DNA from 2 places in the Paenibacillus sp. MER 99-2 genome. Region 1 is predicted to be linked to the other one. Evidence: predicted binding sites of a transcription regulator. Region 1 holds the regulator's gene; the other holds the start of a gene.
The links. Region 1 encodes LexA, which represses DNA repair genes until DNA is damaged. Its sites were predicted from a motif close to CGAACATATGTTCG; they were not measured.
Positions count from the first base shown of each region.

Region 1 (4,670 bases):
TTATCTGAATATTTCATCCGCGCAAAATATGTCAGGTACTGTGAACGTGGATCTATTGAAATGACCACACGTACAATAGTGTATGATAACTCAACCTACAGCCTGTGGCTGATAGGTCTTTTTTATTAATTTAAGCAAATATGGACATCAAAAAACAAATAAATTTTTGGTAGACGGGTTAAGTATATAAGTGTAAATATCATAATTGGCTTCAATCCTTACTGTGTGATTCAATAATTGTGCAAATGTTTTAACAGTATTAAGTATGTTGAAAGTTTCATATGAATGAGTTATAATTCATTTATATTTTGAACAATTTAATTTTTAAAAATTAAAAAAACTCATTAATTGGAGATGTTAATATGAATCAAGCAAAGCAACTTGTTTCCGAACAACGGACATTTTTTAATACAGGTCAAACTAAAAACGTTGAATACCGCATCCATGCTCTTCAGCAACTAAGAGCAGGAATTGAGAAATATCAGCAACGCATATTAGATGCATTACGTGCTGATCTGAATAAATCTGAGGCTGAGGCATACGGATCTGAGATTCGAATCGTGCTGGGTGAATTAGATTTTGCATTAGAGCATTTAGCGGAGTGGGCTACGCCTAAATCTGTACCTACAGCTGCAGCGATACCTGATGGAGTAAGTACCATATACGCAGAACCGTATGGAGTTGCGCTAATTATTGCACCTTGGAACTATCCATTCCAACTGGCATTTGGGCCACTCATTGGAGCGATTGCAGCGGGTAACTGTGCCGTTATTAAGCCATCTGAATTAACACCAACGGTTTCTCGTCTGATCAATGATCTGATTCAGGATGTATTTCCTAGAGAGTACATTGCAGTTATGGAAGGTGAAGTTGAGACAAGTACAGAACTGTTGAATGAACATTTTGATTATATTTTCTTTACAGGTAGCACTGGTGTTGGGCGTATTGTCATGAAAGCTGCTGCTGAACATCTAACTCCGGTTACGTTGGAACTGGGGGGCAAAAGTCCGGTCATTGTTCACAAGGATGCGGATCTGAAGCTTACGGCTCAACGTATTGTACGTGGTAAATACCTCAATGCTGGACAAACCTGCGTAGCACCAGATTATTTGTTTGTACATGAACAAGTGCACGATGAATTGATTGCATTAATTCAAGATGAAATTCAGGACAAATTCGGAAATGATGTAATGAAGAACCCGGACTTCCCGCATATTGTTAATGCCCGTAACTTTGATCGAGTGTCGAAATTCCTTGAGGATGGTAAAGCGTTGATTGGTGGTCGTTCTGAGCGTGATAAACTGCTTATTGAGCCTACTGTATTGGGTGATGTGGACTGGAGTTCAGCCATAATGCAGGAGGAGATTTTTGGTCCGATTCTTCCGGTTATGACTTATCAAGATCTTAACCCCGTGTTAGATGAGATTGTCCGTCGGCCTAAACCATTGGCACTATATCTCTTCACACAAGATGAGCAATTACAGGAGCAAGTTCTGAACCAAGTGTCCTTTGGTGGAGGCTGTATTAATGATACGTTATCGCATATGACTTCACATTACCTGCCATTTGGGGGCGTGGGGGAGAGTGGTATGGGTTCGTACCATGGACAGCAAAGTTTTGATGTGTTCTCCCATCACAAAAGTATTATGAAACGTACCCAGTAATAATCTTGGAAGTTGCAACGTAAAAAAGAGGTTGTCCTAAATATTAGGACAACCTCTTTGTGTATTTCATTTCATGTGTGATTATTGAAATCTGAAAATCAAATCTTATTAATGAAGATCGCGGAAAAGACCTATAACTTTACCTAAGATGCTAACATGTTTCAAACGAAGCGGTTCAAATGTGGCGTTCTCCGGCTGAAGACGAATATGATCCTTCTCCTTATAGAAGGTTTTCACTGTAGCTTCGTCGTCCTCAGTCATGGCAACAACGATATCACCGTTATCAGCAGTTTGCTGCTGACGTACAATCACGTAGTCCCCATTAACAATACCTGCTTCAATCATACTATCCCCAACAACAGAAAGCATAAATACCTTTTGTTCGCCTACATAATGAGTAGGAAGAGGGAAGTAGTCCTCAATGTTCTCGGTTGCTGTGATTGGAACACCGGCAGTTACTTTACCCACAACAGGAATGCGAGCAACGCTGTGTGCGAACTGGTGGGAGTGCTCTGATTCCTCTTGGCTTAACAATTCGATAGCTCTTGGTTTCGTTGGGTCTCTTCTAATGAGACCTTTCTTCTCCAAACGATCCAAATGTCCGTGAACCGTAGAGCTGGAAGCTAGTCCAACCGCTTCTCCAATTTCCCGTACGGAAGGAGGATACCCCTTCAACCGGACTTCATTGCGTATAAACTCCAGAATAGCCTGTTGCCTGCTGGATATCTTCGACATACCGTATCAACCCCATTTAGTAACGTTTGGGAAAATTATAACATAGAACCTCCGTTCGTACAAACATAAGTTCTAAATAAAATGGGATAAAATCAAGAAATTTGCTACAAAAAGATGGAATTTCGAGCATAGATAATAAATCCTGTGACTTAGGGAATAACCTAGGGAAGATTTAAGTCGGAAATAAAGCGAGAAAAAAGCGAACAATTGTTCCGAAAAAGTTGTTGAACAAAACAAATGTTCGTGTTATATTGTTTTCAACAGATAGGAACAAACGTTTGGAGGTCGATTTTTAATGAGATATTCAACTTATCAAAGTATTTATGAACCAGTAAATTCCGAAGCGGTTAAGACTAACATAGGTAATCTCCAGAAATCATTCGCACAGCTGAAGATGCCAACCTGGATTTTGAAACTGTCTTTGGTGGCTTTCATTATAATTGTTGGATGCAGTACAGTGCTTACAGTATTTGCTGGGAATGAGAACGATTTGTTGCCCGGTGGCAAAATCGCAGTTTCTGAGGGAGATACGTTATGGAGTATTTCTGTAGATTACAAACCGGAAAGCATGGATACGCGTGTATATATAGAAGCAATTAAACAAGTGAATCAACTTCAATCGACTACAATTCAAGCTGGACAAGTGTTGGTTTTGCCCCAGATTTCCCAATAAAGAGTAGATTCTAACTAGCCAGCAGCCCCCGACCTTGACAACCCGTCCCGATCATGTCAAAGTTAATATGACTTTGTAATTTTGGAGGGGACAAGATTGGATATAGATAGCCTAGTAGCACGTATTAACGAATTGGCTCGCAAACAAAAATCTACTGGTTTATCAGAGGAAGAGCTTGCTGAGCGTGCAAAACTTAGAGAGATTTATTTGAACAACATCCGAAGCAATTTCAGACAACAGTTAGATTCCATTGAAATTGTGGATGATGAGAAACATCAAGGCCGCCAAGGCAAACTCAAACACTAGAGAAACCTAATGATATCATTACGATATTTAGGTTTCTTACTGTTATTTTGAGAATGCTGTTTTTTTAGATAAGGGGGAACTTTTGGTTTACAGTCATGTAAGCCGATACAAAGACAAAATAAGGGGGATTCTCATGGCTCGTTCGTTCGAGAGAACGGTTCGCAAAAATTCTAAGCAGTTGAATCATCAACGCAAAAAGAATGGTCAACAAGTTTCAGGTACACCAGGTGTCGATATTTTTAAAGGTCGCAGCCTGTTGTTCCCTATATTCTTGATTGGACTTGCGTTTCTGTATCTATTTATGAGTACATTTCTTGTTAAAGCTCCAATGACAACTTGGGATTGGGTTACCATGCTGCTTTACGTATTTTTGGCTGTAATCTTTCTTCTCCGTCGTCCTTACCTTAAGATTGGAAACAGCACGATTGCGACGATTAAAGGTAACCGTGAGCGGTCAATCGGTGTTGACGATATCGTGAAGTTCCGAATTGAGCCTGGTACAGTTGTCATTGAGCACAACGGTCGTGGTAAGAGATGGGTATTCACTAAATTGTTGAATCGTTACGATACAGATGCGATTACCGAGCGTCTTCTGAGATTTGCCAAGTCGCATCAGATTACTGTGGAAACTTACGAGAAAAAGTAATTACTGCATAAAGGGGAAGATGACCGTAATGACGTTAAAAGCAATTTTGTTCGATCTAGATGATACATTGTTATGGGATGAGCGCAGTGTCAGAGAAGCTTTCCATGAAACTTGTCTTGTAGCTGCGGCAGAGACGGGTGTTGATCCGGCTGCACTTGAAGAAGCTGTTCGTAATGAAGCACGGAATCTGTATGAATCCTACGAGACATTTGCGTTCACCAAGATGATTGGAATTAATCCATTTGAGGGTCTATGGGCTAACTTCACAGGTGGAGATCAACCTGAGTTCCGTCAGTTAGAGCAGCTTGCGCCTGCGTATCGTAGAGATTCATGGTATCGTGGTCTCTTGAAAATGGGTGTAGACCGTCAAGATCTTGCGGACAGATTGGCATCCCAGTTTGGGGCAGAGCGTAGATCTAGACCTCATATCTATGAGGAAACGATCGATACGTTAAGTCATCTTAAAGGAAAGTTCAAACTTTTGCTTTTAACGAATGGTTGTCCAGCTCTTCAACAAGAGAAGTTAGATGGCGTTCCTGAGATCGTGCCTTTCTTTGATGAAATCATTATTTCTGGTTCTTTTGGTAAAGGTAAACCTGACCCTTCAATCTTCCAGCATGCTTTGGACAAATTAGGTGTTCAACCT
Region 1 is NZ_JAMAUZ010000001.1:1,224,473-1,229,142, forward strand. It holds gene M3636_RS05565 (hypothetical protein) at 1-64, shown strand, start outside; gene M3636_RS05570 (aldehyde dehydrogenase) at 363-1,664, shown strand; gene lexA (transcriptional repressor LexA) at 1,773-2,399, opposite strand; gene yneA (cell division suppressor protein YneA) at 2,695-3,072, shown strand; gene M3636_RS05585 (DUF896 domain-containing protein) at 3,169-3,378, shown strand; gene M3636_RS05590 (hypothetical protein) at 3,512-4,024, shown strand; gene M3636_RS05595 (HAD family hydrolase) at 4,053-4,670, shown strand, end outside.

Region 2 (4,670 bases), 690 kb from region 1:
CAGGTCCCAGAGGCAAACCTCTTTCTGTTAATAAAAGCCGTTCCTGCTCAGTCAATACACCATCCTCTTGAGGTACAGCCGGAAGTTCTCCATCCACCGCCCCAAGAATAAATACATACTTGATATCCTGCAGGCGCGTCCGATCCATTGAACCAACGAGCACCTGATCCAGTGCAGGTGGAACCAGACCCAATTTAAGTTCCGTTAGTCCAGTCTCGATCAATCCAGCAAACAAATCCAAATCCAGTCGCTCGGCTCCCATCATATCGACCATCTGATCCAGCAGATCCAGAACGGCTCCCCACATTTGCCGATGCTCGCGCGAACGTTCCGGATCACCTTGAGCGGTAGCCTCTGTAGACATCGTCTCCAGCTTCCACGGAATCTCGGCATCTTCAAGCAACGTGTATAATGCAGCGCACTGTTCCTTGGCTGTCTTCGCCTTGCTCATTCGTTTCTCAAAAGCACCCATGGGATCTGTAATAACCGTACGGCACTTTTCCATCAACGATAACATTTGTTCACGTCCGCGGCTCCGATTGTCCTGACCGTTGTCCTCCAGCGACAAGCTAGGCACATACTTCCAAGGCTTGCCGTCAGTCCAGCGGTATCCGTAAATACCACAAGCCAGGATGTAATTTTCGAGTTGATCCATGTCCTCACGACTCACTGAACCATCACGAGGCAGAAGCAGGTCTGTTTTGACACAACGAAATACATCTTCGTAGCGCCAGCGACGACGAACAACATCCAGTGCCGAACGAATAAACTCTGCGAGCGGATGATGCAGCTCACTTCGTCTACGGTCCAAGAAGACAGGGATGTTATAATCTCGGAACAATGGCTCGGCAATATCTGCATAAGCATCTAACTGACGAACCAACACAGCCATCTCTCGGTAACGAGCACCCTCATCCTGAGCCAAACGTCTCATTTCCCGTAGTGCACCTTCAAGTTCCGCACGACGATTCTCAGCTGCATACAACTTAATGCCAGAATTGCGCCCCTCACTTCTCCAGCGAACTCTACGATCGAATCCAGCTTCCAAATGCGCTAATCCTGGACTACCTTCATATCTTGGAGCAACCTCTGGCTGAAGAATCAACGTTTCGCTCGGCACGCCTAAATCATCAGCCATACCTTTGAGGCGTGCATAAGCACTCGCTGTAGGATAGAACAGATCTAAATCATTAGGAAGTGCACCATGCTCGTATGGGCGATCTAATGTCAATGCAATCGTAACGTTAGAAGACTGTAACATCAGTCTACTAATCACACTCATTTCCTGCGGGGTAAATCCCTGAAACCCATCTATCCAAATCTGAGCGTCCTGAAGCATCGTGCCTTCAGACAACCGTTCGGTCAATTCACTAAGCGTATCTTCATCATCAATGTAAAGATCCGTTAATTCCTGTTCATAATCACGATATATAAGAAGCAGATCATGGAGCTTGTCTCCCAATATCGGTGCTGACGAAGAGGCATTCCACATGGAAACCCCATCCCCCAGCGATGCAGGATCAAGCTCATAACGTTTAAATTCACCATATAGATTATTCAAATGACTAATAAAGCCTAATTGGCTACTTGAAGCACCAAATAATTTCAACTCTTCCTTACGCCGTTGCAGTACTTTATAGAGCAGCATCTTCTTACCTTCAGCACCAATGGGAATACGCGCCGAACCACCAGCCTCCTGCATGACGCGGTAGGCTAGTCTTCGGAAACCAAGCACTTCAGCGCGCATCGATCCTCTGATCATGCCAGAAGAGACGAGTGCTTGCTCTGTACGGAATGAACTCTGTTCAGGTACTAGTAAAATAAGCGGATTCCCCTGTGGCTCCTGTTGAAGCAGGGTAGTAATTTCCCGAGTAACCAGGGCACTCTTGCCACTGCCTGCCCGGCCAATAACGAAGCGTACGGACATGTCTAATCCTCCAAATCATCACGAACAAGATTTTAATTCCCAGTATAACATACCTGACTCGGTTCGGAACATACGTTTGCCACTATTCGGCAGCATCGGAAACATCTCCATAAGCATAAAAAAGGCCTACAGCTAAATAACTGCAGACCTCCAACTTAATGTTGATATGGTTGTTGATGTTTTTTAATTGGTCGTTTACATGCTCGTGTGACTGACTACATTACTTTGTTTTACTACGAACCTCGAAGATCGCAAATTTCAGGTAATGTCCTTCATCTACACCTAAAATCTGTGGATGATCCTTGCCTGCTGCCTTCCAATCAATAAGGCGAAGTACTTTGCCCGCATCTTCAGCCGCATCTGCGATTGTTTCGAGGAAAAGGTCTGGGCGCATGTGATATGAACAGCTTGCCGTTACAAGATATCCACCTTCATTGACCAGCTTCATGCCATGAAGATTGATATCCTTGTATCCACGGCATGCACCTTTGACTGCTGATTTCGTTTTGGCAAATGCCGGTGGGTCGAGGATTACGACGTCGAATGACTTACCTCCACCAGCAGCGAGAGCTTTGGATGTATCTACTTTTTGCTCGCCTGCACGTGCACGTACATTGCGTTCTTCCAGACCTTTAACCTGTTCACGCAAGTACTGGAACGCATCTGCTACGACAAATTCAACTCGATCTGTGAATCCATTCAACTCTACATTCGTTCTAGCACTCTCGATCGCATGCTCTGAAATGTCCAGACAAGTTACCTTCTTCGCTCCGTACTTGCAAGCATTCAACGTGAAGCTGCCCGTATGAGAGAAACACTCTAGTACCGTCGCACCATCCCAATAAGGGAATGTTACAACTTTACCACTTTTGTTAACAGGCAACCATTGCTCACTACCATCCTGCTCCACTTGCTCAAGGCGGATACCGCTTTTATAACCCCAGCCCTTCATTAAGGGTTCGATGGCCGCACGGTTTTCACGCTGATCGAAGAAATAACCTGTTTTCTGACCTTCCACGATATCTACTTTAATAAGCAAGCCGTTCTCTGTTACTGTCACATGACGTGGGCACTCTCCGTAAAGAGGACCTTTGGTCTGCTCCAAGCCTTCCAGCTCACGAATAGACACATCGCTCCGCTCGTAAATGCCTTCAGGCTGCATCACTTCAATCAGAGCTTGCACAATCGCCTCACGGCAACGATCCATTCCCAGTGTCAATAGCTGTACCACAAGTACACTACCGAAGCGATCAACGATCAACCCAGGTAAAAAGTCTGCTTCCCCGTATACCAAGCGATACGCTTCTCCGTCTTGGATGAAACGTTCACGATGGCGTAAGCAATCCTGGAAACGTGCTGTAAAGAACGCCGTGTCCATCTGAGCAAAATCTAACGGTTGGTAAGATACAACCCGTACGGTAATTTGTGATGCCGGATTGTAATACCCTGTCGCCAAATAGCGACCTTGATGATTTAATACATTAACCAGATCTCCAGGCTCTGGATTTCCGTCAACTGAGGCGATTTCATTGTTAAAGATCCATGGATGTGCATGTTCAAGCCGCTTTTTGCGACTGCGTTCTAGGGTAACCGATGGCAAGGTAAATCCACTTCCTTTTGAGTTAGTTGAAAAGATAGGTTTAGTGCAAAGGAGGCGCTCCGGGGACGGATCGGTCTTTCGATCGCTGTTATCCCCAGATTTTTTGGATTCCCTTTCTCGAAAGGGAAAATCCGGGGATAAAGGCGAACGCTCCGCTTCTTCAGATCCGATTCCGTCCCCTCCGCTCCGTTTGCACGAATCTCCGTATCTTTTGAATATGGCGTTACGTAGGGTAGACCCTTTAGGTGTGGCTGTTCCTCTTATCAGTTCCCTTTTTCTAAAAGGGAACTGATAAGAGGAAGGCGCTCGCTTCGCTTATTAAGTACCGTTTCGTCTGCTTCGCTCCGATTGTACGGACCCCGTATCTTTGGAATAGCTGAACCGTAGGCAAACCGGTAAAAGATTACTACCAGCGACTTGATCTTTTGATTTTAACTCTCTGTAATTCCTCATGCTTGTCATGGTTGTCCTTCCTTCCTCATAGGATGAAGGTAAGAGCAATGCAGGAAGGAATGAGGTTACGGATGTTCAGAGAAGTTGTGTTTCCTTTATTATATGGGCTTGTTATCTTCTTTACTGGCATGAAGGTCATGGAAATGTCGTTGCAGCGCATGGCTGGACCTATGCTCGCCGGGTGGCTCAATCGCGCCACTTCTGCCCCATGGAAAGGGATGGCTTTCAGCGCAGGCGCAACTGCACTGCTCCAGAGCAGTACCGCAGTTACCGTGCTAACCATTGGTCTTGCCAATACAAGAATCATCACCTATGGGCGCACGCTTGGGATTATTTTAGGTACAAATATCGGCACCTGTTTAACCACTGAGCTTGTTGGATTGCAGATTGGGCGTGCTGCACTACCTCTACTCGTTCTTACCCTGCTTGGCTGGGCTACTTTTGTTGTCCTTACAGAACGCAATCAGGCGGCTCATGAAGAAACCAAGCGAACGCTTTTTCAGATACAATGCAGTTTTTTGGCAGCCGCAGGATTTGCATTCGTCATGACAGGCATTCAGGTCATGCAATCCATTGCAGTTCCACTTCGAAGCATGGGTGTGTTTCAATGGTTTTTGGATCGCTCCGCGGATAGCCTATGGTGGGGATTTCTTGCAGGAGCCTGTCTGACCGCCCTCATTCACAGCAGTG
Region 2 is NZ_JAMAUZ010000001.1:531,032-535,701, reverse strand. It holds gene addB (helicase-exonuclease AddAB subunit AddB) at 1-1,927, opposite strand, end outside; gene M3636_RS02395 (class I SAM-dependent rRNA methyltransferase) at 2,148-3,527, opposite strand; gene M3636_RS02390 (Na/Pi cotransporter family protein) at 4,052-4,670, shown strand, end outside.
Region 2: addB (helicase-exonuclease AddAB subunit AddB) is a predicted target of LexA. The motif match lies at 1,993-2,006, and genes of this name have one in related genera.